DNA from 2 places in the Streptomyces sp. NPDC001732 genome. Region 1 is predicted to be linked to the other one. Evidence: predicted binding sites of a transcription regulator. Region 1 holds the regulator's gene; the other holds the start of a gene.

The links. The regulator HrcA, encoded in region 1, represses chaperone genes, less so after heat shock. The targets are predictions, from matches to a motif close to TTNGCACTCNGNNNNNCNGAGTGCNAA.
Region 2: a site for HrcA is predicted at 3,170-3,196, ahead of groL (chaperonin GroEL). Genes of this name have one in related genera too.

The regions. Positions count from the first base shown of each region.
Region 1 covers NZ_JBSFFY010000001.1:207,360-222,191, reverse strand. The annotation lists gene ACWCXX_RS00870 (S41 family peptidase) at 1-1,970, opposite strand, end outside; gene ACWCXX_RS00865 (hypothetical protein) at 2,103-2,636, opposite strand; gene ACWCXX_RS00860 (16S rRNA (uracil(1498)-N(3))-methyltransferase) at 2,859-3,605, opposite strand; gene ACWCXX_RS00855 (nitronate monooxygenase) at 3,602-4,675, opposite strand; gene dnaJ (molecular chaperone DnaJ) at 4,849-5,985, opposite strand; gene hrcA (heat-inducible transcriptional repressor HrcA) at 5,986-7,002, opposite strand; gene ACWCXX_RS00840 (MBL fold metallo-hydrolase) at 7,201-7,923, shown strand; gene ACWCXX_RS00835 (DUF3097 domain-containing protein) at 7,949-8,785, shown strand; gene hemW (radical SAM family heme chaperone HemW) at 8,895-10,136, opposite strand; gene ACWCXX_RS00825 (SpoIIE family protein phosphatase) at 10,350-12,281, opposite strand; gene ACWCXX_RS00820 (AMP-dependent synthetase/ligase) at 12,515-14,404, opposite strand.
Region 2 covers NZ_JBSFFY010000072.1:6,312-21,143, forward strand. The annotation lists gene ACWCXX_RS35275 (glucosyl-3-phosphoglycerate synthase) at 1-437, opposite strand, end outside; SAM riboswitch class I at 591-718, shown strand; gene thrC (threonine synthase) at 737-2,038, shown strand; gene ACWCXX_RS35285 (ubiquitin-like small modifier protein 1) at 2,070-2,348, shown strand; gene ACWCXX_RS35290 (cold-shock protein) at 2,794-3,000, shown strand; gene groL (chaperonin GroEL) at 3,358-4,980, shown strand; gene ACWCXX_RS35300 (hypothetical protein) at 5,088-6,329, opposite strand; gene ACWCXX_RS35305 (hypothetical protein) at 6,477-7,376, opposite strand; gene ACWCXX_RS35310 (ferredoxin) at 7,767-7,985, opposite strand; gene ACWCXX_RS35315 (cytochrome P450) at 7,991-9,181, opposite strand; gene ACWCXX_RS35320 (TetR/AcrR family transcriptional regulator) at 9,295-9,909, shown strand; gene ACWCXX_RS35325 (adenosine deaminase family protein) at 10,030-11,640, opposite strand; gene ACWCXX_RS35330 (M23 family metallopeptidase) at 11,928-12,482, shown strand; partial or broken gene ACWCXX_RS35335 (IS630 family transposase) at 12,617-12,820, shown strand; gene ACWCXX_RS35340 (nuclear transport factor 2 family protein) at 12,862-13,239, opposite strand; gene ACWCXX_RS35345 (DUF397 domain-containing protein) at 13,321-13,587, opposite strand; gene ACWCXX_RS35350 (Scr1 family TA system antitoxin-like transcriptional regulator) at 13,568-13,786, opposite strand; gene ACWCXX_RS35355 (hypothetical protein) at 13,993-14,241, shown strand; gene ACWCXX_RS35360 (hypothetical protein) at 14,231-14,464, shown strand; partial or broken gene ACWCXX_RS35365 (Uma2 family endonuclease) at 14,461-14,832, shown strand, end outside.

The DNA.
Region 1 (14,832 bases):
CCCCGGGTCTGCAGGGCGATCCGCCTGCCGTCGCCGCTGACCGCGAAGTCGCCGACGTCCGAGGCGAGTTCCTCACAGCGCAGCTTCTCCAGGTCGTACCGTTCCAGGACCGTCTCGGGCCGCCGGGCGTCGGGGCCGGGGCCGCTCGTGCCGAGCACCCCGGTCACCGGGTGGTTCAGCCACAGCAGCCCGTCCTTCGCGGCGCGCAGCGTGGAGTAGCTGGCGGCCTCGACGGGCAGCGGGACGATCCGGTCGGCGAGCCCTTCGAGGTCGATCCGGGTGACGGGCAGCGCGGTCGGGTTGTCGTGCTCGCCCTCGCCGCCCTTCTCCCGCTCGGTCGGCAGGCCGTGCCGCTGCGGGCCGAACGGGGAGGGCGTGGTGGCGGCGAGCGTCAGCAGGTGCGGGCGGCAGGTGCCGATGAACGCCAGGTCGAAGACGTGGGCGTCGTAGATCGGGTCGAAGGACCGCTCGGAGAGGAACGCGAGGTGCTTGCCGTCGACGGTGAACGCGGGCGAGAAGTCCCGGAAGCGCAGCGGCGTGGCCTCGGCGACCGAGAGGTCCGCGAGGTGGGCGAGCTTGAGCTGCCGGAGCGGCTCGGGGCCGGGGTGCGACCAGGCGAGCCAGGCGGAGTCGGGCGAGAAGACCAGGCCGGAGGCGTCGCCGTGCTCGCTGCGGTCCACCTCGTGGACCTCGCCGCTCTCCCGCTCGACGATCAGTACCCGACCGTCGTGCGCGGCGACGGCGAACCGGCTGCCGTCCGGGGCCGGGGCGAGGTCGAGGACCCGGCCGATGCGGCCCGCGGCGAGGCGGCGCGGCACGGCTCCCGGCGCGGTGCCGGTGGCCGGTGCGCACTCCAGGGCGTCGTCGCCCTCGGCGTCCGTGACCCAGACGACGTGCTGGTCGCCCTCGGCCTGGAAGGTGCGGGGCAGCCTGGCCCGTACGCCCTGTTCGGCGGCGAGCGCGCGGGCCGGGCCCTCGCGGTGGGTGACCCAGTGCACGGCACCGCGCGTGGCGACGGCGCTGCCCCGGCCCGTACGGTCGGGGGAGGCGGAGTCGAGGTGACCGGCGGCGTGCACGGGGTGCGGCTGGAGGTCGGCGCGCTGGCCGCCGAGCCGGATGTCGAGGCGGCGGGGCCCGTCGCCGTCGAGGTCGTCCAGGAGCCACAGTTCACCGGCCGACGCGTAGCAGACGCGGGTGCCGTCGGTGGTCGCGTGGCGGGCGTAGAAGTCCTCGATACCGGTGTGACGGCGCAGGTCGGAGCCGTCGGGGAGCGAGGAGTAGAGGGCGCCGACGCCTTCGTGGTCGGAGAGGAAGGCGACGCGTGCCCCGGCTCCCGGTCCCGTTCCGTCGGGGGTTTTGCCGCCGATCCACATCGGGGCCTCGATGTTCCCGTCGAGGTCGGCGTGGAGCCGGACGAACTCCGCCGGGCCGTCGGCCGGTTCCTCCGCCTCGATCCACAACTTGCCCGCCGTGCCGCCCCGGTAGCGCTTCCAGGTGGCGGCCTCGCGGCCCATGGTGGCCGACAGGAGCAGGACCCGTCCGCCCGGCCCGTGCGCGAGCGAGCCGACCGGTCCGTACGGCAGGGTCCGCGCGGGCCCGCCGTCGACCGGGACGGCCCTGGCCCAGCTGCGCCGGTACGAGGCCTGCCCGTGGGCGGTGACGACCAGCACGTCGCCCTCGGGCGTCCAGCCGCGTACGGAGGTCCGGAGGTCCCCCCAGTGGGTGAGCCGGACGGAGGGGCCGCCGTCGACCGGCGCGATGTGCACCTCGGGCGCCCCGTCCCGGGTGGAGGTCCACGCGACCCATGTCCCGTCGGGCGATATCCGAGGGTTGGTGACAGGCCGGTTGTCGGCGCTGACGCGCCAGGCCCGGCCGCCGTCCAGCGGCGCCAGCCAGACGTCGTCCTCGGCGGTGAAGGCGATCAAATCACCCTGGACATGGGGGTATCGGAGGTAGGCAGGCTGTGTCACACGATCACCCTAGGCCGCGGGCGTGCTCCGCGTAACCGGGTTGGCCGGAGTCCGCCGGGGGCCGAGGACCCGCGCACGCCCCCTCGCCCGCTCACCCGCGCGCTCCGGGAACGCCCGCTCGCCCCGGAACACCTACTTGCCCCGGAACCCCTCGGTCACCGTGACGGTCACGGTGACCGTGGGCCGGAAACCGCCGCCACCGGCCGGCGGTGGCTGAGTCACCACACCGGCCGACGGGGCGGCGTCGCAGTTGCCGAGCACATCCGCCCGGAAGACGGACCGCTCGCCCTCCGTGGCGCTCAGGTCCCCCCGCACGCACCGCCCGCCGACCTCCTGGGTCACCTTGCCGGTGAGCGCGATGTCCTTGCCGCTCCCGGTCTTGCCGGTGCAGTCGACCTTCGCGACCCGGGGTGCGGAGGCGGAGGGCGTCGAGGTCCCGGTACGGCCCCGGTCGACCCCGGCCGTGCAGCTCAGCCACTGCACGTCGACGCCGTTGCGCTCCAGCGCGCTGGTGCCGACCCGGTCGGTGGTCACGGCGATGGAAACGGAGTTCAGCCCGTCGACGGGTTCACAGGCGGCAACGCCCGCGACCGCCGCGCCCGCGAGTACGGAAGCGGCCAGAAAACGTCGGGGCCTTCGCCGGCCCCATGCCCTTGTTGTCCCCATACGGGCAGCTTCCCACCGTTCACCCGTGGAACGGTAGACGGCTTGCGGCCACAATCGGGGGCGGCTCCGGCGCGTGCGCCGGGTGTCCGACCGGACGTCAAACGGGGCGTGGTGGCACGGAGTCGGGACCGGGCGTCCGTCGCGGCAGCGCCGATCGCCCCGGCTCCCCCGTGTCCCGGTCCTCCGCCCCGCCCCGGTTCCTCCGCCGGGCGCGGGCCGGGTTCACGACCAGCGGCCGGTACGCCCCAGCAGCAGCGCCGTCGCCGCCGTGCCCGCGGTCGAGGTGCGCAGGACGCTCGTCCCGAGCCGGCAGGTCCGGGCGCCCGCCCCGGTGAAGACCGCCAGCTCGTCCGGCGACACACCGCCCTCGGGGCCGACGACCAGCACGATCCTGCCCTGTTCGGGGAGCGGGACGGTGGCCAGCGGCTCGCTTTGGTGGTCCCGGTCCTCGTGCAGGACGGCGGCGAAGTCCGCCGCGGCCAGGAGCGCGGCGACCTGTTTGGTCGTCATCGCGTCCGCCACGTCGGGGAAGCGCACCCGGCGGGACTGCTTGCCCGCCTCCCGGGCGGTGTTGCGCCATTTCGCCAGGGACTTGAGACCGCGCTCGCCCTTCCACTGGGTGATGCAGCGCGACGCCTGCCAGGGGACGATCCCGTCGACGCCGGTCTCCGTCATCGTCTCCACGGCGACCTCGCCCCGGTCGCCCTTGGGCAGCGCCTGGACGACGGTGATGCGGGGCACGGGTCCGGGCTCCTCGCGGGCCCCGGTGAGGCCGGTGACGACGAGCCGGTCCTTGCCCTCGGCGGCCCCGACGACGCCCTCGGCCCAGCGCCCGCGCCCGTCCGTCAGGACGACGTCCTCACCTGCGCGCAGCCGCTTCACCGACACGGCGTGCCTGCCCTCGGATCCTTCCAGGACGAACTCGGGCCCGTCGGGGACCTGTTCGACGACGAAGACCGGTGCGGTCACTGCGTACTCCCTGTGCTCACTGCCGCCCGTGCGGCGTCCAGTTCTTCGGCGAGCAGCCTGACCAGCCGGCCGGCCGGCAGCTCGCGTGCCATCCGGTGGCCCTGCCCCGCCCACAGCGCCATGCCCTGGGCGTCCCCGGCCCTGGCCGCCGCCTTGCGCAGCCCGGCGGTCAGGTAGTGGACCTGGGGGTAGGCGGCGGGGGCGTACGGACCGTGCTCGCGCATGAACCGGTTGACCAGGCCGCGGGCCGGGCGGCCCGAGAACGCCCGGGTCAGGGCGGTCCGTACGAACAGCGGGTTGGTCAGCGCCCGTTTGTGCAGCGGGCTCGCCCCGGATTCGGGGCAGGCGAGGAACGCCGTGCCGAACTGCGCCGCATCGGCGCCCGCCGCGAGCACGGCGGCGATCTGGGAGCCGCGCATCAGCCCGCCGGTGGCGACGATCGGTATCTGCACGGTCTCGCGGACCTGGGTCACCAGCGAGAGCAGCCCGATCCCGGTGCCGTCGGTCTGCGGGTCGTCGTGGTGGGTGGACTGGTGGCCGCCCGCCTCGATGCCCTGGACGCAGACCGCGTCCGCGCCCGCCCACTGAGCGGCCTGGGCCTCCTCGGGCGTGGTGACCGTCACGACGGTGTACGTGCCGACGCCGGCGAACGCGTCGAGGGTGTCGCGCGTCGGGCAGCCGAAGGTGAACGAGACGGCCGGGACCGGATCGTCCAGGAGGACGGCGAGCTTGGCCTCGTAGCCGTCGTCGCCGCCGCGGTCCGGGTCGCCGAGCGGGGTCTCGTACCAGGCTGCCTCGCCCGCGAGCTGGTGCCGGTACACCTCGACGGCGCTGGGGTCGGCGAGCGCCGGCTGCGGCATGAAGAGGTTGACGCCGAAGGACCGGCCGGTCAGCCCGCGCAGCTGTTTGATCTCGTGGTACATGCCGTCCGCCGTCTTGTACCCGGCGGCCAGGAAGCCGAGCCCGCCCGCCTCGGCGACGGCCGCGACGAGCTGCGGGCAGGACGCGCCGCCCGCCATCGGGGCCTGCACGATCGGATACCGGCAGAGATCGGTCAATGCGGAGGGCATGACCGCATCGTGCCATGTCCGGCACGACCGGGCGTGCGCGGCCCGCGGCCCGCGGGCCCGCTCCGGCCCGAAGCGGCTCCGTCCACCGCCGCATCCGGCCGCGGACGCCCCGGTCACGAACGCGGGACGGGCCCGCCGAGCGGGCCCGTCCCGGTCCAGGACCTGCGGGGCCGTCAGCGCCCGTTGAAGGCGTCCTTCAGCCGGGAGAACAGCCCCTGCTGGCCGGGCTGGAACTGGCCGGTGGGCCGCTCCTCGCCCCGCATCTTCGCCAGGTCCCGCAGCAGTCGCTCCTGCTCCGGGTCCAGCTTCGTCGGCGTCATCACCTCGACGTGCACGATCAGGTCGCCGCGCCCGCCGCCGCGCAGATGCGTGACACCGCGGCCGTGCAGCGGCACCGACTGGCCGGACTGGGTGCCGGGCCGGATGTCGACCTCCTCCAGGCCGTCGAGCGTCTCCAGCGGCACCTTCGTGCCGAGCGCGCCCGCCGTCATGGGGATGGTGACCGTGCAGTGCAGGTCGTCGCCGCGGCGCTGGAACACCGCGTGCGACAACTCGTGGATCTCCACGTACAGATCGCCGGCCGGGCCGCCGCCGGGGCCGACCTCGCCCTCGCCCGCGAGCTGGATGCGGGTGCCGTTGTCGACACCGGCGGGGATCTTCACGGTGAGCGTGCGCCTGGAGCGGATGCGGCCGTCACCGGCGCACTCCGGGCACGGGGTCGGCACGACCGTACCGAAGCCCTGGCACTGCGGGCAGGGGCGCGAGGTCATGACCTGGCCGAGGAAGGACCGGGTGACCTGGGAGACCTCACCGCGGCCGCGGCACATGTCACAGGTCTGCGCGGAGGTGCCGGGCGCGGCGCCCTCGCCGCTGCACGTGGTGCAGACGACGGCCGTGTCGACCTGGATGTCCTTGGTGGTGCCGAACGCCGCCTCGGCGAGATCGATCTCCAGCCGGATCATCGCGTCCTGGCCGCGCCGGGTGCGCGAACGGGGCCCGCGCTGCGACGACGTGCCGAAGAACGCGTCCATGATGTCGGAGAAGTTGCCGAAGCCACCCTGTCCGAATCCGCCCGCACCCGCACCGCCGGAGGCGGACAGCGGGTCGCCGCCGAGGTCGTAGACCTGCTTCTTCTGCGGGTCCGACAGCACCTCGTAGGCGGCGTTGATCTCCTTGAACCGCTCCTGGGTCTTCGGATCGGGGTTCACATCCGGATGCAGCTCGCGGGCGAGCCTGCGGAATGCCTTCTTGATCTCGTCCTGAGATGCGTCGCGGCGCACGCCGAGTACGGCGTAGTAGTCCGTGGCCACTTACGACTCCGCCAGGATCTGTCCGACGTAACGTGCCACTGCGCGTACCGCTCCCATCGTTCCGGGGTAGTCCATGCGGGTCGGTCCGACCACGCCGAGTTTGGCGACTGCCTCGTCGCCCGAACCGTAGCCGACCGCGACGACGGACGTGGAGTTGAGCCCTTCATGGGCGTTCTCGTGCCCGATACGTACGGTCATGCCCGAGTCCTTGGCCTCGCCGAGCAGCTTCAGCAGCACGACCTGTTCCTCCAGTGCTTCCAGCACCGGCCGGATCATCACGGGGAAGTCGTGCCCGAAGCGGGTGAGGTTGGAGGTGCCGCCGATCATCAGCCGCTCCTCCGTCTCCTCGACGAGGGTTTCGAGCAGGGTGGAGAGCACGGTGGACACGGTTCCCCGGTCCTCGCTCTCGAAGGATTCCGGCAGGTCCTGCACCAGCTGCGGGACGTCCGTGAAACGGCGTCCCACGACCCGGCTGTTGAGCCGGGCCCGCAGATCGGCGAGGGAGGTCTCGCCGAACGGAGCGGGGCAGTCGATCATCCGCTGCTCCACCCGGCCGGTGTCCGTGATGAGCACGAGCATCAGCCGGGCCGGCGCCAGCGAGAGCAGTTCCACGTGCCGCACCGTCGACCGGGTCAGCGAGGGGTACTGCACGATGGCGACCTGCCGGGTCAGCTGCGCGAGCAGCCGTACGGTGCGGCCCACGACGTCGTCGAGGTCGACCGCGCCGTCGAGGAAGTTCTGGATGGCGCGGCGCTCCGGCGACGAGAGGGGCTTGACCCCCGCGAGCCTGTCGACGAAGAGCCGGTAGCCCTTGTCCGTCGGGATGCGTCCCGCACTGGTGTGGGGCTGGGCGATGAAGCCCTCGTCCTCCAGCACCGCCATGTCGTTGCGGACGGTCGCCGGGGAGACGCCCAGCTTGTGCCGCTCGGTGAGCGCCTTCGAGCCGACGGGCTCCTCGGTGCCGACGTAGTCCTGGACGATGGCACGAAGCACTTCGAGTCTGCGTTCGCTGAGCATCGCGCACACCTCCAGCTGTGTTTCCTCGGTCGGCCACCGGGCCTTCCCGGCTCTTTCCCGGGAATCCCCCTGGCACTCTGTCATCGCGAGTGCCAGCAATCCCCCGGTCAGTGTACGGCGGTCGAGTGGGGGCCTAGCAAGGGCGACCGGCCACACCGCCGCGAGACGTTCGCAGGTGGTTGCCGATAGCGTCGCGGTATGAACGCCTCTTGGGAAGAGTACGGCTGGGAGCGACTCGGTCACGGAGTGGGCCGACGGCGCCTTCCCGGGTGGGACGCGACGGTCGCGCTGGTGGCCGGAACGGACGGAGTGCTGCTGTACGACACCGGATCGTCACTGCGCGAGGGCGCGGAACTGCGGGCCCAGACGCAGGCCCTGCTGGGCCGGAGGGTGACGCATGTCGCACTCAGCCACCCCCATTTCGATCATGTGCTGGGCACCGCCGCGTTCTCCGGCGCCGAGGTCTACGGCGCGGCCGGCACGGCGGAGATGATGCGGCGGGAGGCCGACGACCTGCGCGTCTCCGCGGTGCGCCAGGGAATTTCCGAGCACGAGGCGGCGGAGGCCGTCGACGCGCTGGTGGTGCCGCAGCACCAGGTGTGCGGGGAGCGGACGCTCGACCTGGGCGGCGGGCGCGAGGTGCTGCTCGCCGACCTCGGCCCCGCGCACAGCGGCCACGACCTGGTGGCGGTCGTGCCCGGCTCCCCGGCGATCGTGCTCTGCGGCGACCTGGTCGAGGAGTCCGGTGAGCCGCAGGCGGGCCGGGACGCGTTCCCGTCCCGCTGGCCGGCCGCGCTGGACCGGCTGCTGGAGCTGGGCGGCGAGGACGCGGTGTACGTACCGGGGCACGGGGCGGTGGTGGACGCGGCGTTCGTACGGGAGCAGCGCGGACAACTGGCCGACCGCTTCGGCGTGTCGTGACCCGTTGTCGTCCTATCGTCGTCCGATGCGCAGCTACCGGCCCGACCTGACCCCGCCGTGGAAGAGGTCCGCCCCCGTTCCCGAGGTCCCCGCCGAGCCCGATCTGGTCGTGGAGGAGGTCTCGACCGGATTCTGCGGTGCGGTGATCCGCTGTGAGAAGACGGCCCAGGGGCCGACGGTGACCCTGGAGGACCGTTTCGGCAAGCACCGGGTGTTCCCGATGGAGCCGCGTGGCTTCCTGCTGGAGGGCCGGGTGGTCACGCTCGTACGCCCCTCGGCCGCCGCCCCGGCGCGCCCCGCCCGCACGGCCTCGGGCTCGATCGCGGTCCCGGGGGCGCGGGCCCGGATCGCGCGGGCGGGCCGGATCTACGTGGAGGGCCGGCACGACGCGGAGCTGGTCGAGCGGGTCTGGGGCGACGACCTGCGGATCGAGGGCGTGGTCGTCGAGTACCTGGAGGGCATCGACGACCTCCCGGCCGTCGTGCGCGAGTTCTCCCCCGGCCCGGACGCCAGGCTGGGCGTCCTGGTCGACCACCTGGTGCCCGGCTCCAAGGAGTCCCGGATCGCCGACCGGGTGTCGGAGGCGGACGTCCTGGTGGTGGGGCACCCCTACATCGACGTGTGGGAGGCGGTGAAGCCGTCCTCCGTGGGCATCCCGGCCTGGCCGGTGGTGCCGCGCGGCCAGGACTGGAAGACCGGTGTGTGCCGCGCGCTCGGCTGGCCGGAGAACACCGGCGCGGCCTGGCAGCGCATCCTGTCCGCGGTCCGCTCGTACCGGGACCTGGAACCGGCCCTGCTGGGTTCGGTGGAGCACCTGATCGACTTCGTGACGGCGCCCGCAACAAGCCCCTCCGGCGATTGAGGAGCGGGGGTCCGGGAGGCGGAGCCCCCGGTTACGGGAGGAGCGGGCAGGGGAAAAGGCCCGCCGCAGGCGCACTCCCACCCGCGCCCTGCGCCCCGCTCCCGCCCCCTCAGTCCACCAGATCCCGCACCACCGCGTCCGCCAGCAGCCGCCCCCGCAACGTGAGCACCGCGTGCCCCCGCTCGTACGGGCCGGGCTCCAGGAGGCCGTCCGCCAGGGCGCGGCGGGAGGCGGCCAGCCCCGCCGGGGTCAGCAGGGACAGCGGGCAGCCGTCCACGAGCCGCAGCTCCAGCAGGATCCGCTCGACCCGGCGGTCCTCCGCGGAGAGGATCTCGCGCCCGGCCCCGGGCGACCGCCCCTCGGCCAGGGCCTGTGCGTACGCCCCCGGGTGCTTCACGTTCCACCAGCGCACCCCACCGACGTGGCTGTGCGCCCCGGGCCCGGCGCCCCACCAGTCGGCCCCGCGCCAGTACAGCTCGTTGTGCAGGCAGCGGCCCTCGGGCGTGCGGGCCCAGTTCGACACCTCGTACCAGGAGAAGCCGGCCGCGGCCATCGTCTCCTCCGCGATCAGGTACCGGTCGGCGTGGACGTCGTCGTCGGTCATCGGGACCTCGCCGCGCCGGATGCGGCGGGCCAGCTGCGTGCCCTCCTCGACGATCAGCGCGTACGCCGACACATGGTCCGGCCCCGCGCCGATCGCCGCGTCCAGCGAGGCCCGCCAGTCGTCGTCGGACTCCCCCGGCGTGCCGTAGATCAGGTCGAGGTTGACGTGTTCGAAGCCCGCCTCCCGGGCCTCGGCCACGCATGCCTCGGGCCGTCCCGGCGTGTGCGTGCGGTCCAGGATCCTGAGCACGTGCTGCCGCGCGCTCTGCATCCCGAACGAGATCCGGTTGAAGCCGCCCTCCCGCAGTTCGGCGAGATAGGCCGGACCCACGGACTCCGGATTGGCCTCGGTGGTGATCTCGGCGTCGTCCGCGAGCCCGAACTCCTCCCGGATCGCCCCCAGCATCCGGACCAGGTCGGCGGCGGCCAGCAGGGTCGGCGTACCGCCGCCGACGAAGACCGTGCGGACCGGGCGCGGGTCGTCGCCGAGGACCTTGCGGGCCTGGCGGACCTCGCCGATCAGGTGCTCGGCGTAGTTGTCCCGGGAGGCCAGCGCACCGCCGGAGCCGCGCAGCTCGGTCGCGGTGTAGGTGTTGAAGTCGCAGTAGCCGCAGCGGGTCGCGCAGTACGGGACGTGCAGGTAGAAGCCGAGCGGCCGGCCGGCGGCGCCTTCCAGGGCATGGCGGGGCAGCGCCCCGTCGTCGGGTACGGGTTCACCATCGGGGAGTACGGAAGGCATACCGCCCATTGTCGCTCGGCGCCCGGGGCCTTCGGGCCACGCCCATGATCACGAGGCCCGGCACCGGTCCCCGGCCGTGCCGAACCCGGTCCGCACCGCCCCCGTACCGGCCTTTCGCCCGCACCGCCCCGTGCCCGGCCCATCGCCCGCACCGGGGCCGCACCGGCCTCCGCCCACGCCGTGCCCGTACCGGCCTTCCGTCCGCACCGGAGCCGGTCCGTCTCATCCCGCCTGGAGCACCAGCAGGGCCAGGTCGTCGTCGGGCGGTCGCTCGGCGAATTCGTGCACGGCTCGCTTGATCCGGTCCGCTATGCCGTCCGCCGACAGGCCGGAGCAGCCGGACAGGGCCTGGGCCAGTCCGTCCCCGTCATCGAACATCAGCTCTCCGGAGCGCCGCTCCGTCACCCCGTCCGTGACGCACAGCAGGCTGTCGCCCGGTGCCAGCTCGAAGCTCTGGCTCTCGTACGCGACGTCGTCGAAGATCCCGAGCAGCATCTGCGGCTCGGCGGCCGGGCGGACCTCGCCGTCGGGCCGCAGCAGCAGCGGCAGCGGGTGGCCGGCGCTGGCCAGGGTGCAGTGCACCCCGCCGCCGGGCAGCGGCACCAGCTCCCCGTACAGCAGGGACAGGAAGCGGGACTGTCCGGTGTCCGCCGTCTGCTGGCCGCCCGCCGCGGCCACCATGAGCGCGGCGGCCTCGGCCGCCTCCATCGCGTCGTCGAGGAGCAGCCGGTTGAGCCGGTCCAGGACCTCGCCGACGCCGAAGCCCTCGCGGGCCAGCAGCCGCAGCCAGGGCCGGGCGAGGCCGGTGACGACGGCGGCCTCGGGTCCGCTGCCCTGGACGTCGCCGAGGACGAAGCACCAGCGGTCGCCTGGGCACGGGAAGATGTCGTAGAAGTCGCCGCCGACGACGCCGTCGTCGCTGGGTTCGTACACCAGCGAGCTGGTGACACCGGGTATGTCGGCGACCTTGCCCGGCAGCAGCGCGCGCTGCAGGATGCGGCTGATGGTGGCCTGCCGGGTGTACTCGCGGGCGGCGCCGACGGCGAGGCCGACCCGACGCACGAAGTCCTCGATGAGCGCGGCCACTTCGTCGGGGACGCGGACGAGGCCCTCCCGCCCGAGGAGCACGGCGCCGAGCGTCCGGCCGCCGGAGGTGATCCGGTAGGCGAGGGCGGTCGCCACGGGTTCCTCGGCCTTCTCGGCGTCCTCCTCCCCGCCGGGCCAGGGCATGGAGACGGGCCCGGTGCCGACTCGTTCGGGGAGCCGGATCGGGTCCTGTTCCAGCAGGGCGCGCAGTTGTGCGGTCTCGGCCTCGTCCCGGTGCCAGACACTGGCGAGCCGGGGGACGGCCGAGGGGCCGCCGTTCTCGGGTTCCAGCCAGATCGCGCACCAGTCGGCGAGCCTGGGCACCAGTAACTGTCCGGAGAGCGCGGCGACGATGTCCTCGTCGAGCTGGCCGGCGAGCAGGTCCGACGCCTCGGCGAGGAACGAGAGCGCGCCGCGGCCGGCCCAGTCCGCGTCGTCGCGCAGGGCGCGGCGGGCCGTGGGGGCGAGCAGTTCGGCGTCGCGCAGCCCCTGTTGGAACCCGGGCCCGGGGTCGGCCGACGGTTCCGGGAACGGACTCCAGTCGTCCACGGGAAGCCTGGCCCAGACGGTCTTGAGGCCGGTGCGGTAGGTGATGCCCCAGCGTTCGGCGAGGGTGCCGACGAGCTGGAGCCCGCGGCCGTGGTCGGCGGGTTCGTCGTAGCCGAGGACCGTGGCGTTCTGCGCCTCCTCCGCCACGCTGCCGGACTCCGGCCGGTCGCTGCGCACGGCGCGGGCCGGGTGATGGTCCGACACCTCCAGCACCAGGGCCGCGGACTCGCCCTCGACGGCCTCCTCCAGCCGGGCGAGCAGCTCCACATGGGTCCCCGCGTGCACGACCGCGTTGGTGACCAGCTCGCTGACGACCACATCGGCGTCGTCGGCCAGACGCTCGCTGAAGCCCACGGCCGCCGGCAGTTCGAGCCCGGCCCACTCGTCGAGCGCGGCCCGGACGAACCGGCGGGCGGCGGAGGGCGCGAGGAGGTTTCCGGGCAGGGACGTATGGGCGACCGGCTGCGCATCCGCACGGCCGACGGGGGTTCCGGGACGCTGGACGATGTCCCGCTGCAAGGGAATTGACCCCACGGTGCAGCTCCTGACCTGTTCTCGCTCTGTCTGTTCTCGTTCTGGCTGTCTGTTCTCGTCGGGTTGGTCGGCTGTTCTGGTCGGGCGGCGCTGACGCCACCGACAGAGTGACAGATGGACCATGCCCATAAGCAACGAGTTGCCGAAGTGAGCAGAGAAAGTGAGCGTGTCGGAACGGAAAGCAGCCGCACCGTGCGGCCGGTCCGCGAGGGCCTGTCCTACGCCTCGCGGGTTCCCGTGTACATGTCGTCGATGAGATCCTTGTACTCGCGCTCGACGACCGGCCGCTTCAGCTTCAGACTGGGCGTCAGCTCGCCGTGCTCGATGTCGAGGTCGCGCGGCAGCAGCCGGAACTTCTTGATGGTCTGCCAGCGCTGCAAACCCTCGTTGAGCCGCTTCACATAGCCCTCGATGAGCCGGACGGCCTGCGGGGAGGCCACCACTTCGGCGTAGCTCTTCCCGCCCAGGCCGTTCTCGGCGGCCCAGCCGAGGATGGTGGGTTCGTCGAGCGCGATCAGGGCGGTGCAGAAGTTGCGGTCCGCGCCGTGCACCAGGATGTTGGAGACGAACGGGCAGACCGCCTTGAACTGTCCCTCGACCTCCGCCGGAGCGATGTACTTGCCGCCGGACGTCTTGATCAGGTCCTTCTTGCGGTCGGTGATCCGGAGGTAGCCGTCCACGGACAGCTCGCCGATGTCACCGGTGTGGAACCAGCCGTCCGACTCCAGCACCTCGGCGGTCTTCTCCGGCTGCCCGTGGTAACCCTGCATGATTCCGGGGCCGCGCAGCAGGATCTCGCCGTCGTCGGCGATCCGGACCTCGGTGCCGGGGAGCGGCTTTCCGACGGTGCCGGTGCGGTAGGCCTCGCCCGGGTTGACGAAGGAGGCGGCGCTGGACTCCGTGAGGCCGTAGCCCTCCAGGATGTGGATGCCGGCGCCCGCGAAGAAGAAGCCGATGTCGGGGGCGAGCGCTGCGGAGCCGGAGACGCAGGCGCGCAGTCGGCCGCCGAACGCCTCGCGGATCTTGGCGAAGACGAGGGTGTCGGCGACCTTGTGCTTGGCGCCGAGCGCGAACGGGACGGAGGACCTGCCGGTGCGCCGGAAGTTGTCCTGCGCGACCGTCGCGTACTCGCGGGCGACGCCGGCCGCCCACTGGAAGATCTTGTACTTGGCCCCGCCGCCGGCCCGTGCCTTGGCGGCGACCCCGTTGTAGACCTTCTCGAAGATGCGGGGGACGGCGGCCATGTACGTCGGCTGGACGACCGGCAGGTTCTCGATGATCTTGTCGACCCGGCCGTCGACCGCGGTGACGTGGCCGACCTCGATCTGGCCGGAGGTGAGGACCTTGCCGAAGACGTGCGCGAGCGGCAGCCAGAGGTACTGGACGTCGTCCTTGGTGATCAGGCCGGTCGCCACGGTGGCCTTGGCCATGTACGACCAGTTGTCGTGCGGCAGGCGCACGCCCTTGGGGCGGCCGGTGGTGCCCGAGGTGTAGATCAGGGTGGCCAGCTGGTCGGAGGTGATGGCGGCGACGCGTTCCTTGATCGCCTCGGGGTTCTTCGCCAGGTGGTCCGCGCCGAGGGCCTCCAGGGCGGCCAGGGTGAGCACCCAGCCCTCGGGGTCGTCCTCGGCGGGTTCGGCGCCCTCGGGGTCGATGACGACGACATGGGCGAGGTTCGGCAGCTCGGCCCGGCGCTCGCGGGCCTTGGCCAGCTGGCCGGCGTCCTCGGCGATCAGCACCCGGCTCTCGGAGTCGGAGAGGATGAACGCCGACTCCTCGGCGTTGGTCGACGGGTAGACCGTGGTGGTGGCGGCACCCGCGCACATCACGCCGAGGTCGGCGAGGATCCACTCCACCCGGGTGCTGGAGGCGAGCGCGACCCGCTCCTCCGGCAGCACGCCCAGACCGATGAGTCCGGCCGCGATGGCGTAGACCCGCTCGGCGGCCTGCGCCCAGCTCAGCGACTTCCACTCGTCGGGGCCCTGGCCGGTGGCCGAGGGGACGGGGTAGCGGTACGCCTCCCCGTCCGGGGTGGCCGCCACGCGGTCGACGAAGAGATTCGCCACGGAGGGCGGTCGGTTCTCGATCAAGGTCAGTGTGTCGCTCACGACGTCCTCCGGGCCTGCGGCAGTGCTTCACGACCGGCTGCTGATTACTGCTGACTGCTGCTTGTTCCTACGTGTGTTCCTGCGGGTGTTCCTGCATACGTCTGCGCGTGTTCCTGCGTACGTCTGCGTTCTTGCGTGGTCCCGTGCGTTCTTGCCCGATTCCGCGGTGCCGGTCCCGAATGTGCCCGGTCCGCTTGTTTAACTGACGGGTAACTAAGAAGCCGTGATCAGGGTAGAGCGCCCGCGTCCGCCGCGTAAGGGGCAATGAGCCGCCGCTTCATAACGAACAGGCCCCTGTGTCGCAGCGCGCTGCGACACAGGGGCCCTTCGGCCGCCACCCGGCGGGAGCGGACGGGACTCGCCGCGGACCGTTTCCGGCGCGGGCCCGGGTCCGAGGCCGGCCCGCTGCCGTGCCCGGTCCGGGCCCC
Region 2 (14,832 bases), on a different contig from region 1:
GGGCCGACGATGCCGGAGACGAAGTCCGCCGAGAAGTCCTTCAGGTCGGCGTCGACGAAGCAGACGATGTCGCCGCCGGTGACCAGGAGGGACCGCCACAGCACCTCGCCCTTGCCGGGCACGGCCGGTATCCGGGGGAGTATCGCGTCGCGGTGCACCACCCGGGCGCCGGCCTCCCGGGCCACCTGCGAGGTGGCGTCCGTGGAGCCGGAGTCGATCACCACCAGCTCGTCGACCAGCGAGACCTTCTCCATCAGCTCGCGCCGGATCGTGGCGACGATGTCACCGACCGTCGCCTCCTCGTCGAGCGCGGGCAGCACGACGCTCACGCTGCTGCGGCGCGGTTCCCCGGCCTTGGCTGCCAGCAGACGCTCCAACGGACGGTCGGCGGCCGACCAGGAACGCCCGGCCAGCCAGCGTTCGACCTCTTCCAGCACGGTCGATACTCCCTGTATGTGATCCATCTCGCGGTTCGGACGGCTGTCTCGGCAGCCTGATGCTTCGGTTACAGTCTTGAACAACGCGGATGACCGTCGCATGTCGGGGTCCATCTGCCAATAAACGCCCGGATCGAAGATCCGGTGCCAAAGAGCTCATCCAGAGGGACTGAGGGAACGGCCCGTTGAAGTCCCGGCAACCCTCCTGCCGACCGCGAGGACACGGTGGGGAAGGTGCCAATTCCGTCTTGTGGCGAAATGCGCCACAAGGAAGATGAGGAGAAAGGGCCTCCGCCATCATGGCTGTGCAGACCGTTGCAGCGAACACCGATTCCTCCGTTTCCCCCGTCGACCTCGGACCTGCCGCGGCGCTTTCCTGCCGCGAGTGCGGCGAGCGTTTCGACCTCGGCCCCGTCTTCGCCTGCGCGTCCTGTTTCGGACCGCTCGAAGTGGCGTACGACCTGCCGAGCGGCTCCCCCGACGAGCTGAAGAAGCGCATCGAGGCCGGCCCGAACAACATCTGGCGCTACGCGCCGCTGCTGCCGGTCCCCGCGGACGTCGCGGACAAGCCCAACATCAACCCCGGCTTCACCAAGCTGGTCAAGGCCGACAACCTCGCCCGCGAGCTGGGCGTCACCGGCGGCCTGTACGTCAAGGACGACTCCGGCAACCCGACGCACTCCTTCAAGGACCGGGTCGTCGCGATCGCCGTCGAGGCCGCCCGCGCCTTCGGCTTCACCACCCTCTCCTGCTCCTCCACCGGCAACCTCGCCGGTGCGGTGGGCGCCGCCGCCGCCCGCGCGGGCTTCCGCTCCTGCGTGTTCATCCCGCACGACCTGGAGCAGGGCAAGGTCGTCATGGCCGCGGTGTACGGCGGTGAGCTGGTCGGCATCGAGGGCAACTACGACGACGTCAACCGCTTCTGCTCGGAGCTCATCGGCGACCCGCTCGGCGAGGGCTGGGGCTTCGTCAACGTCAACCTCCGCCCGTACTACGGCGAGGGCTCCAAGACGCTGGCGTACGAGATCTGCGAGCAGCTCGGCTGGCGGCTGCCGGACCAGATCGTCGTCCCGATCGCGTCCGGATCGCAGCTCACGAAGATCGACAAGGGTCTTCAGGAGCTGATCAAGCTCGGTCTCGTCGAGGACCGGCCGTACAAGATCTTCGGCGCCCAGGCCGAGGGCTGCTCCCCGGTCTCCGCCGCCTTCAAGGCCGGTCACGACGTCGTGCGCCCCCAGAAGCCGAACACCATCGCCAAGTCCCTCGCGATCGGCAACCCGGCCGACGGCCCGTACGTCCTGGACATCGCCCGCCGCACCGGCGGCGCGGTGGAGGACGTGAACGACGAGCAGGTCGTCGACGCCATCAAGCTGCTGGCCCGCACCGAGGGCATCTTCGCGGAGACGGCGGGCGGGGTGACGGTCGGTGTGACGAAGAAGCTCATCGAGGCCGGGGTCATCGACCCGGCGCTGACCACCGTCGTCCTCAACACGGGCGACGGCCTCAAGACCCTCGACGCGGTGGCCGCCACCTCGCAGGCGACCGCGACGATCCGCCCCAGCCTGGACGCGTTCCGCGCTGCGGGCCTTGCCACCAGCTGACCACCCGGGACTCCAGGAAGGCCACCCCATCATGAGCGTCAAGGTCCGCATCCCCACCATTCTCCGCACCTACACGGGCGGCCGGGCCGAGGTCCCGGCGGAGGGCACGACCCTCTCCCAGGTCATCGAGTCCCTGGAGAAGAACCACCCGGGCATCGCCGCCCGCGTCCTGGACGACCAGGGCAAGCTGCGCCGTTTCGTGAACGTGTACGTCAACGACGACGACGTGCGCTTCGAGAACGGTCTGGAGACGGCCACGCCGGACGGCGCCGGCATCTCGATCATCCCGGCCGTCGCGGGCGGCTGCTGACACACCGTCCGGCCGCATGCCGACCCATCCGAACGGAATTGCCCTCTCCGGTTTCGAACCTCTTCGGGTTTGAAACGGAGGGGGCAATTCTGCATGGTTGAGCGCGGTAGAGTGTGGGAAGTCCCCCCAGCTGCCCGTGCCGCCCGCATACGAGAATGCGCCGCGCCACGACAAGATGCAGCCAAAGTGCCCGGACCCCCTGCGGCATAAGTCACTTTTGTCTGGCCCGACTTGCCCTGGAACCTTATGAATTCCCCATATTCGGGCGTTCGGTGCTGTCGAGATTTCTCGTCCGATTGACCTGTTGCAGAGGGCAGTTGGGCAGATACATTCGGCCGCGGTCGACGCGTTCCGGCGCACGCACCCTCTCCTGTCGGAGGGTGGGTTCTGACCCGGGACCGCGAAGTGCGGCCCCGCGCAAGGGCCAGTAATAGGGGAGTTAGGCATGGCTCAGGGCACCGTCAAGTGGTTCAACGCGGAGAAGGGGTACGGCTTCATCGCGGTCGACGGTGGTGCGGATGTTTTCGTCCACTACAGCGCGATCCAGATGGACGGGTACCGCACCCTCGAAGAGGGTCAGCGAGTTGAGTTCGAGATCTCGCAGGGCCAGAAGGGGCCCCAGGCGGACATGGTCAAGCTCGCCGTCGGCTGAGCACGGCGCGGTCGGCCAACGACACCACTCACGCACGGAGGTCCGTACCCCCCAGGGGTACGGACCTCCGTGCGTTCCGGTGTGTCGCCCGGCGCCGCCCCTTCTCCGGGGGCGCTTGCGCCCTCCCGTCGCCCGACCGCCATCCCTCATCGGGCCTTCTTCGAAGGCGCTTGCACTCTCCATGGTCGAGTGCTAATTATTGGCGTTAGCACTCTCCAGGTGAGAGTGACAGAACTTGGATCGGGCCGGTGAGGCCCGCAGGCCGGCGGGGCAAGGAACCACCGGTCACGCAGGCCGTCCGTCGCGGGCGCCTCCCGGTCCGGAGAAATCCACCCCTGTCCGGGAGGACCACTTCACATGGCCAAGATCATCGCGTTCGACGAGGAGGCCCGGCGCGGTCTCGAGCGCGGCATGAACCAGCTCGCCGACGCCGTCAAGGTCACCCTTGGCCCCAAGGGTCGCAACGTCGTCCTTGAGAAGAAGTGGGGCGCCCCCACGATCACCAACGATGGTGTTTCCATCGCCAAGGAGATCGAGCTGGAGGACCCGTACGAGAAGATCGGTGCGGAGCTGGTCAAGGAGGTCGCCAAGAAGACGGACGACGTCGCCGGCGACGGTACGACCACCGCCACCGTTCTCGCCCAGGCCCTCGTCCGCGAAGGTCTGCGCAACGTCGCCGCGGGTGCCAACCCGATGGCCCTCAAGCGGGGCATCGAGAAGGCCGTCGAGGCCGTCTCCGCCGCCCTCCTGGAGCAGGCGAAGGATGTCGAGACCAAGGAGCAGATCGCTTCCACGGCCTCCATCTCCGCCGCCGACACCCAGATCGGCGAGCTCATCGCCGAGGCCATGGACAAGGTCGGCAAGGAAGGCGTCATCACCGTCGAGGAGTCCCAGACCTTCGGTCTGGAGCTGGAGCTCACCGAGGGCATGCGCTTCGACAAGGGCTACATCTCGGCGTACTTCGCCACCGACATGGAGCGCATGGAGTCGTCCCTCGACGACCCGTACATCCTGATCGTGAACTCCAAGGTCAGCAACGTGAAGGACCTCCTTCCGCTGCTGGAGAAGGTCATGCAGTCCGGCAAGCCGCTGCTGATCATCGCCGAGGACGTCGAGGGCGAGGCCCTGTCGACCCTGGTCGTCAACAAGATCCGTGGCACCTTCAAGTCCGTCGCCGTCAAGGCCCCGGGCTTCGGTGACCGCCGCAAGGCCATGCTCGGCGACATCGCCATCCTCACCGGTGGCACCGTCATCTCCGAGGAGGTCGGCCTCAAGCTGGAGAACGCCGGTCTCGACCTGCTCGGCCGCGCCCGCAAGGTCGTCATCACCAAGGACGAGACGACGATCGTCGACGGTGCCGGTGACAGCGACCAGGTCCAGGGCCGCGTCAACCAGATCCGCGCCGAGATCGAGAACTCCGACTCGGACTACGACCGCGAGAAGCTCCAGGAGCGCCTCGCGAAGCTGGCCGGCGGCGTGGCCGTCATCAAGGCCGGTGCCGCGACCGAGGTCGAGCTCAAGGAGCGCAAGCACCGCATCGAGGACGCGGTGCGCAACGCCAAGGCCGCCGTCGAGGAGGGCATCGTCGCCGGTGGTGGCGTGGCTCTGCTCCAGGCCTCGGCCGTCTTCGAGAAGCTGGAGCTCTCGGGTGACGAGGCGACCGGCGCCAACGCCGTGAAGCTGGCCCTGGAGGCCCCGCTGAAGCAGATCGCCGTCAACGGCGGTCTCGAGGGCGGCGTCGTCGTCGAGAAGGTGCGCAACCTGGCCGTCGGCCACGGTCTGAACGCCGCGACCGGCGAGTACGTCGACATGATCGCCGAGGGCATCCTCGACCCGGCGAAGGTCACGCGTTCCGCCCTGCAGAACGCCGCGTCCATCGCCGCGCTGTTCCTCACCACCGAGGCCGTCATCGCCGACAAGCCGGAGAAGGCCGCCGCGGCTGCCCCGGGCGGCATGCCGGGCGGTGACATGGACTTCTGATCCTGACGGATCGGTAGTTCCTGCGCAGCTTTGCCGCATCGGCCCCCGGACCACCTGGTCCGGGGGCCGATGTCGTTCCCGGTGCTTTCGCCCGCGGCGCCCGTCCGTTACGGAAGCCGGTCGAGCAGCCAGGTGGAGAGTTCCTCCGTCACCAGGGCGTGCCCCTCGTTGCGGGAGGCGAGCCTGAACTCGTCCAGCCCGCTCGTCTCGTACGGAAGCCGGGAGATGTCCATGTACAGCTCCTTGTCCGTGTCCAGGTCGCCGATGTCCACCGCGCTGACGGACGGCACGAAGCAGTGCGAGCGGATGCGCACGTCGGTCTTGAGGCCGAGCGGGGCGGCGAGCGCGTTGAGCCCGTCGGCGAGGATGCCGAAACCTTCCAGCGAGCCGCCGGGCGCGCCGTCGATGGACGGCAGCCCTCCCGTGCGGATCTCTCTCGTCTTCTGCGTCACCACCCGCAATTCCGCGGCGAGTTCGTCGTCGCCGGGGGGCTGGGTGTAGAGCCTGGTGCCCGCGATCGACGGCCCCCTGCCCTCCAGGGCCAGTTCGCCCGCCCGCGCGTCGGTGCCGATGCCGTCGGCCGCGCCGTTGGCGACGCCGATCAGCCGCGGCCTGCGCGGCCATTCGCCGACCGTCCGCATCTCGGCGAGGAACGCGGTGCGTTCGTCGCTCCGCTTCGGTGTGCCGTCCCACTCCTCGATGTGCCGCCACAGCAGCTGACGGGCGGCCGGGCTGTTGATCTGGTCGGAGAACCGGCTGTCGAGGTCCCTGATGTAGTGCGCGAACGCCTGGAGCGAGAGCGGGACCCAGGCGCCGCGGTGCGGGCTGTCGTACGAGAAGTACAGCCCCGTCCGGTGGTCGACGTCCCGGCTCTCCATCGCGGCCAGCGCGTGTCGGGTGACGAGGCCGCCCGTGCCGAATCCGCCCACGGCCAGCGGGGTGCGGCCCTGCTGCTCGGCGGCGGTGCGCAGGATCGCGGCCTGTGCGGTCGTGGAGTTGTCCGGAATCGACGCACCGCGTTCGTGGAAGCCGAGGAGGACGACGTCACGGCCGCGACGGCGCAGTTCGCTGATGAGCGCGTAGTCGCCGAACTCCATGGCCTCCCAGGCGGACACCAGCGTGCTGGGCCCCGTGCCGAAGCCGTCGGCGACGATCACGGGCCGTACGAGCGCCTTGTTCCCCTCGCCGAAGTAGACCCGGGCGGTGCCGCCCGGCAGCTCCCACACGGCGCTGGGCGGCAGCGGGAGGGAACTGTGCGGTTCGGCGTCCAGGCGGGGGCCGGGGACCAGGGCGATGGGGGGCCTGTTCTGGAGCCCCGAGGCGATCTGCGCGTGGGACGGTTCGGACATGGGTCGTTCCCCTTTGGGCTGGTTCGTCACAACACGCGCAAAGGGGAGCACGGGGTGTAGTGGTCCGGTCAGGGAAGCGGCTCAAACCACCCCCAGGTGGGAGCCGGTTTCGGACAGGGGGTGACCAGGGGGAGGGGCGGCCGGGGGTCAGTGGCGCGTGTGCCCGGCGCGGTGGGCCAGCGCGGCCCGGACCCCGCTCATCCGCTCGCGCACCCCTTCCGCCGGTACGGCACCGTCCGGGCCGGCGGGCCGGGCGGCCGGTTCGCCCCGGCACTGCCCGCACCGGCCGCCGATCAGGGCCCGTTCGCTGCCCGGCGCGCGGCACTCGCTGCATTCGAGGGTGCGCAGCACCGTTCGCTGTTGCGCCGAACTCACCCGTTCGGGTGGCATCTTGTCGGTGAGTCGCCTGCGGACGAGGGCCGCCGCGTGATGGACGGGGGTGGGGAGCCCGTCGGTGAGGGCGTGCAGCAGTTCCGCCTCCGTGGCGCCCCGCTCGAACCACGCCGTGACCTGCGGTTCCAGCGCCGCGCAGTCCGCCGCCGACAGGGTGAGCGAGGGTGCGGTGCGCCCCAGCGCGGCGAGCAGGACGAACGCGCGGGAGCGGGTGGGCCGCTGCCGGGACTCCTCCGGTGGTACGTCGCCCCTGGTGAACGCCGCCCACCACGCGTCGTCCCGCGCGGTCCGGGAGAAGAACGTGCGGGTCACCCAGAGCAGGCACTCGTCCCGGGCCACGCACTCGCTGCCGCGCCGCAGACGCCCGGCGTTCTGGAGCCGGTTGAGCGCGGTGCGCAGGGCGCACTGGCCGTACGGAAGCACCTTGGCCAGGGTCTTCACGGAGATGTCGGCGCCCTCGGGCAGCCGGTCGAGATACGCGGCGATGGACGCCTCACGGGCCGGAAGATGCGCGAAATCGCGTTCCGTACGAGGGAGTTGAGCGGGCGCCGAACGCTTTCCGTACCCCGGACCGGCCATCGGATGCGGGTGCGAGGGGGTGAGAGGGGAGATGTGCGGTGCGCGGGGCGCAGCACTAAGCTGACTGTCAGCCATGAGATCGCGATGCCTTTCTGAGATCGCAAGGGCCTTGCGATCGAAGTGGTCAGACCCCTGTTTTCGGTGTTCTCACCACCGGCAGGGGTCGTTCTACTTCTGCAGGGATGGCCCTGCTCCCGGAACGCTAGAGGGTCGCCACCGTCCGTGGCAAACCGGTCACAAGGGGTCAATGCGAGGTTGACTCGCCGACCGTCCCGTCGGCCAACTCGCCGGACAGGGAGGGTGGGTGGGTACGGACCCACCCACCCGTTCCTCGAAAAGAGCGCTCGGACTCCGAGGCTTGAGCCCCGGTACGACGACGGGCGACCGGGGCGGTGGGGGCCTCGGTCGCGACGGACCTCGGTCGCGACGGACCTCGGTCGCGACGGGCCTCAGTCGCGGTGGGGCTCAGTCGCGGCGGGGGCCGATGACGGTGTCGCCCTCGTGCACGGTGATCGCCAGGGCCGGGCAGATGTCGGAGGCGTCCAGGACCCGTTCGTCCGGCTCGATCCCCTCGGCCCGCGCCCGTGCGCGCTCGCCGTCCAGGGCGAACACCTCGGGGACGGTTCCCGCGCACATGCCCGATCCCTGGCACAGCCGCTGATCGACGCGTACGTTCCAGCTCATCGCGGTCACCAGCCGATCGGCATGACGCGCGGCCCACGCACCAGCATCTCGGACTTCCACGTCACGTCGTCGGCCAGCCGCAGCCCGGGGAAGCGGGTGATGAGCGCGGACAGGGCCTCCTGGAGCTCCAGCCGGGCCAGCGGGGCGCCCAGGCAGTGGTGGACGCCGTGGCCGAATCCGAGGTGCTGGTTGCCCTCGCGGGCGACGTCGAGCACCCCCGGGGCCGTGAACCGCAGCGCATCGCGGTTGGCCGCGCCGACGGCGACCAGGACCGGGCTGCCCGCCCGGACGAGGGTCCCGCCCACCTCGATGTCCTCGGTGGCGTACCGGGGTTGACCGGCACCGCTGCCCAGCGGCACGAAGCGCAACAGCTCCTCCACCGCGTTCGGGACGAGCTCGGGCTCGGCCCTGAGCCGGGCCAGCTGCTCCGGGTGGTCGAGCAGGGTGAGGACGAAGTTGGGGATCTGGGAGGCGGTGGTCTCGTGCCCCGCCACGAGGATGCCGACGCACAGGTCGACGAGCTCCAGCTCGGAGAGCCGGTCGCGGCCGTCGCGGGCCTCGATCAGGGCCGTCATCAGGTCGTCCTGCGGCTCGCGGCGGTGCTGCTCGATCAACCCGGCCATGTAGGCGCGCAGTTCGTCGCGGCTGGCCTCGAATTCCTCCGCCGTGAGGGAGCTGGTCGACAGCGCGTCGTCGCTCCACACCCGGAAGCGCGGCCGGTCCTCGGTGGGCACGCCCAGCATCCGGCAGATCACGGCCACCGGCAGCGGCAGCGCGAACAGGTCCACCAGGTCCGCCGGCTGCCCGGCCGCCTCCATGTCGTCGAGGAGGCCCGCGGCCAGCTCCCGCACCTGGGGGCGCAACTTCTCGACCTGTCGGACCGTGAACGCCTTGGCGACCAGGGAGCGCAGCCGGGTGTGGTCCGGCGGGTCCATGCCGAGGATGCCGCCGTCGCGCTGCCCCTCGGACTGCCGGGGCTCGTCGTGCGAGGCGGCGGCGGCCCGGCTGAAGCGCTGGTCGCCGAGGACGAGCCGGGCGTCGGCGTAACGGGTGACGAGCCAGGCCGGTTCGCCGTACGGCATCTGGACCCGTAACAGCCCCGGCCGGTCCCGTACGCGCTCGTACTCCTCCGCGAGCTGGAGTCCTTCGGCGGTGTTGAAGGGATAGGCGAGGGGCGCGGCATCTGCTGTGGTCACTGCGGGCCTCCCATATGTAAGCAGCTGCTTACAAACGTAGAAGCGGTCCTTCCGGAAGGTCAACAACGCTTTACGGCCGTTATCCTGACGGGCCGTTCGAGAGGAAATCCGCCATGAAGCCCGCCCCCGCACCGCCCTCCGAAGAGCGTCGTCGGGACTCCGCGGCCACCCGGCGCCGACTGCTGGAAGCCGCCCGCGACCTGTTCGCGGAGCGGGGCTACGAAGCGACGACGGTGCGGAGCATCGCCGAGCGCGCCGGGGTCAACCAGGCCCTGCTCTTCCGTTACTTCGGCTCAAAACGGGGTTTGCTCACGGAAGTCGTCGCGCAGGGCGGTCTCGAACAGTTGCGCGCGACCCCACCCGACCAACTCTTCGAGACGGCCCTGCGCTCGATGCTGACCCGCAGCGCGGGCGGGACGGAGGACCGTTCCCTGGAGGTCTACCTGCGCTCCATGGGCCGGGGCGACGAGGCGTCCGGAACCCTGCGGGAGCTGGGCGAGGAGTACCGGAGCGCGCTGGCCGGGCTGTCCGGTACGGAGGACGGCGCCCTGCGCGCGGATCTCGCCATGGCCTGGCTGCTCGGCATAGGCCTGATGCGGACGGTCGTCGCCCACGAGCCGCTCGCCGGAGCCGACCCGGACGACGTCTGCCGGCTCGTGCTCGGCACGCTCGACCACCTCTGGTCCGCGCCCGCGCCCGAGGCCGGGGGCGCGGGCGGTACGGCGTAGCGGGCGGCGGGACAGTAGAAGAACAGGGGAACAGGGGAACAGGAAGGGGCGGCCCGGCGTCGTGCCGTGCCGCCCCGTGAACGGTGGACGCTTCCGCCCGGTGGCCGTTTCCGTCCCGGTTCAGCGGTGGTCGCGCTCGAAGGAGGCGAAGGCCACCTCCTGGCGCCATTCGGCCGCCGCCTTCGGGTTCTCCGCCAGGTAGTGGGCGCAGCGCAGGCTCGGGCGGTCGTCACCCGGGCGGCTGCCCTGGCAGACGGGGACCGGGCGGTAGTCGGACCGGGCGCTGCCCGCGGTCCACAGGCTGCGGCCGTCGTGGAACGCGTACTCCAGGGCGGCGCGCGCCAGGTCCTTCAGCTCGGTGTAGCTCAGGCCGTACGTACGGGCCGCGTACTGGTACTCGTGGCTGATGTCGATCCGCGAGACCCCCGGGTCGTCGGTGGACAGGACCACCGGGACGCCGTAGCTGCGGTAGGCGTTGAACGGGTGGTCGGCGCCCGCGATGCCGAGGATCTGCTTGTTGCTGGTGAACGGCACCTCGACCGCGACCCCGCGCCGCGCCATCGTCCGCGCGAGCTGCCGCCAGTCGTCCTCGTGGACCAGGTCCACACCGTGCCCGATGCGTTCCGCCCCGGCGACGAGGACGGCCTCCCGGATGTGGAAGGTCAGGTCCTTCGGCTTGACGAGACCGGGCGCCAGCTCACCGGCGTGCAGGGTGAGGTGGGTGTCCGGGTACTGGGTGCGCAGGTACTTCAGCATCCGCATCTGGAGGCTGTAGTTGTCCAGCGAGCTCTGCCAGTCCTCGGGCTGGACGAGGTTGACCGCGACGAAACGCGGGTCGCGCTCGGCCAGCCGCATGCCGACCGCCATCTGCGTGAACACCCGGGCCGGGGAGCTGCCCCGGGACACCTGGGAGATCCACCTGACGGGCAGGCGGCAGCCCGGGGCGGGGCGGGGGGTGTCGCAGTGCGCGGTCTCCCGGAACTGCGCGTCCGAGTCGTCGGCCTCCTGGATCGCCTCGTCCACCACCCGGTCGAGCTTCCCGCCGGCCACGAGCTTGCGGAGGAAGGCCGCCAGGTCGGCGTCGTAACCCACCTGGTCGGCCAGTGCCTTGGCGCTGTCCGAGGCGGGCGAGACCATCGTTTCCAGGTAGAACTGGTTGTTCTTGACGACGGTGTCGGCGACGTTCGCGAGCATCTTGCCGCGGGCGTACCAGGTCGCCATGCCGAACTTGTCGAACGTGTCGAAGAAGTGGTCGTGCCCGGACTCGCCCGGCGGGAAGTCCTGCATGGACCAGGCCCGGATGACCTGCTGCCGGAACGCGGCATTGGTCAGGGCGTCCGAGGCGGGCCGCTTGCCGGGTCCGCACGGCGGGGCGACGGCCTTCATCGACGCGTCGATGCACAGCCCCTGCTCGGCCGCGAGCTTGATCAGGTACTCCGTCGTGACGGCGCCCGACAGGTGGTTGTGCAGGTCACCTCCCTTGGGCAGGGCCTTGAAGAACTCCTTCAGCCGCTCCGGCCTGTCCCGGAGGGAGTCGAGGTACGCGGAGGTCCGGCGTTCGGCCGGGGTCACCGGGCGGTGCGCGGCCTGCGCCGCGGGCCGCGGCGCAGGCTCCTTCGCGGGGGCGGCGGCGGCCGGAAGAGCCGCGAGCAGGGACAGCGCGGCGAGTGCGCCGAGTCCGGCCGGAAGCAGTGACTTGGGACGGTGTGCCGTCCGGAATGTTGGAATCACGGCCGAATGATCGCGTTCGGCGAGGAGGTTTCCCGCCCGAACCGCATATACGGGCTGAAACGTCCACTCGATCGAGTGGGCAGCGATCATGCGGAGCAATCGGCTGCTCGATGACTGCTACGCCGTTGTCGTTGTCACACTCCGCCCCGGTTGTCATCCGAGCGTCACCCGTCCGTCACTCGACCGGTTGTCCGTCAGGCAGCTTTTTGCCAACCACCTTGTGGAGGTGTGGAGTTGCCGCGACCGTGCTCGGGTCCGGATCGGACGCATACAACGGGAGGTGCGCGGTGCGCAACAAGAAGAGAATTCTCGGCCGGATCACAGCGTTGGCGAGTGCGGTACTGGCCGTTGCGGGGCTCGGACTGATGGGTGCCCCGTCCGCCGCCGCCGTCGACTACTACTACGAACTCCCCTACCCGGCGGGCGAGTCGTACATGGTCACCCAGGGCCCCGAGGGCACGTACTCGCACGTCGGCCCGTACAACGAGCACGCCTGGGACTTCGGGCTCCCGGCGAACTACGAGGTCTCCGCCGCGCAGGGCGGCACGGTCCTGGTCTCGGACTGGTCGCAGTACTGGCAGAACGGCATCGAGGTGATCATCCGTCACCCGAACGGCCAGTGCACCCAGTACATCCACCTCAACAGGGCGATCTACAACCGGGGCGACTGGGTTCCGCAGGGCCGCATCATCGGCTGGTCGGGCGGCACGGGTGCGGCGACCGCCCCCCACCTGCACTTCTCGGTCGTCGACTGCAACACCCGCGTGAGCCTGCCGGCCACGATCCAGGGCTGGAAGCCTCCGACGGGCTCCTGGCCGGTCAGCGTCAACACACGCGCCTGACGGACCCGGCCCTGCCCCCGCCGCGTCGACCGGCGGGGGCCACTGAGCCAGTGCTCTGACCGGGAAGGTTCACCGGGTTGGTGGTCGTGACGGTTGGATGTGCGGTGACGTCCGATCCGGGCGCTGGAGGCGCGGTGGCTGAGCCTGTCCGTGTACGCAGGCCGACCGACCAGGAGGGGCAGAAGCTGCAGCAGATCGTGCGCCGGGGCAGCACGAGTTCGGTGCGCCACCGGCGCGCGATGATGCTGCCGGCCTCGGCCGGCGGAAACCGGGTGCCTGCTCCGGCGCCGCGGCATCACCTTCCAGCGCACCAAGACGTCAACTACTCGGTCTTTCACGGCCGAGTAGTTGACGAGAAGGACAGCGACAGAAGGACGACTCAGGAGGCGGACGGCTCGATCTCCCCCGCGAAGACGATGACCTGGTCGATGAGGCTCCGTCGCAGATGGACGACATCCGTTCCCGCCAGGCGGGGGCCTCCATCAGGCGTGGTGAAGACCCACTGGTACCGGGCCCATTCGCCAGGCATGTCCACCGCCGAGCAGCGCACCATCGTGCCGGTCCCCGCCGGGTGGCGTCGGATGTCCAGCACGAACTGCTCGACCGCCGCGATTCCTTCGCTGCGACCCAACGGCCCCCAGAAGACCACGTCTGAGGTCAGGGCCTGGGAGAGCAGGGCAGTCACATAGCTGTCGTCCGAAGCGTTGAACGCGGAGATGAACGTGTCGATCGCGGAGCGTGCGGTCTCTTCCTGCATGCCCCAGTAATACCAGCCGTTTCGCGTGCGCTCGACCCACGAGCCGCCTTCCGACCACGGTGAACCATCCCGGTCACAGCACTAGACGTCCTTGAGGTCGGCGACGAACGAGGTCCAGGCAGCGGCCCGGAACACCAGTGTCGGCCCCTCGGTCATCTTGGAGTCGCGCACCGGGACGATGCCGGGGTGGCCGTCGGCGACTTCGAGACAGTTGCCGCCGTCGCCTCCGCTGTACGTGGACTTGCGCCAGGTCGCGACTTCGAGGCAGTCCCCGCCACTGCCTCCGCTGTGGGAGGACTTGTGCCAAGTCGCAGCGGACAGGTCGTAGTCAGGACTGCTGAGCTTCATGGGCGTAATCCTCCGCTGCCGACTCGATCATGGCCAGAGACGCTTCCGGTGACAATGCGCCGGCCACGAGTAGGTCGTAAGTCGGTTCGTACTGGGCGACGGGGCCCGGTTCGTCCAGCAGTTGCCCCGATCCGAGGCCGTCAAGACAGACGAGCGGAGGTGCGTCCGAGAACGACATCAGCTTCAGGCCGCCGTCCATCGAGAGGCCCGCCTTCTCCCTGCGGTGACGGAGTTCGGCGCCGAGCAGGGCACGTGGCGAGGAGGAGGGATCGAGTTTTTGGGCCCCGGCATGACAACTCCCTGTGACACACGTGCGGTTGTTGGGTCTGCGCCTCTTCCAGGCTAACGCCGCGTTGGACACGCTGGGTATGCATTCCCATTACTCAGCGTGGAAAGGGATGGATCATGACGATGACCGAACGACGCAAGGCGACGGAGAGCAGAGTGCGGGCGGCGGAGGAGGCGGTGGCGCGACTGAAGGAGAGTTTCTCGGGGGTCGGGATCACGCTGCCCTCGCTGCGGATCGACCCGGTGACGTGCGCGGGGGCCGAGCCGGAGTCGCCGTTGGTGGACCTCGGGCGGTGCAATCTCGACACGGCGTTGCGGCTGAGCGTGGTGCTGGAGGCGCAAGGGATGGCCGGCCATGAAAGGTGAGGGATTCGAGGGGGATGCGCCGGAGCTGGGCTCGTTCGCGGTGGACACCCGGGACGGCAGGGTGGGGCGCGTGATGGGACGCGTCGGTCCGTACGTGCAGTTGCGGGCGCCGGGCGGTGGGCCCGAGTGGGACTGCCCACCGGAGTCGGTGCGCGCGGCGCCGCTGGGAGAGGTGCTGCGGGCCCGCGTGAGGGAGGTCAACCGGGAGGGGCGATTGCCATGACGGCGGTGGTCGAGAACCCCCCGGCCTCTGAAGGCCCCCGTGGGACCACCTGCTGCAGGCATGGCGTGAACTGGACGTGCCCGAGGGGTGGCGCGCCGAGATCGACGAAGGGCGGATCGACCTGGTGCCTCCGCCGCATGCGCATCGCAGCGGCATTGCCGCCGAAGTGCAGCGCAGGCTCTACCGGGACCTGCCCGAGGAACTGGAGATCTACCAGGCCCTCGGTATCCATGTGGCCCCGCTCGACGGGCTCTACGTGCCGGATCTGGTGGTCATGCCCTCGGAGCTCGTCGACGGTGCCGATCCGGAGGCCGGCGATCCGATGGATGCGTCGGAAGCGCTGCTCGTCGTCGAGACCACCTCGAAGG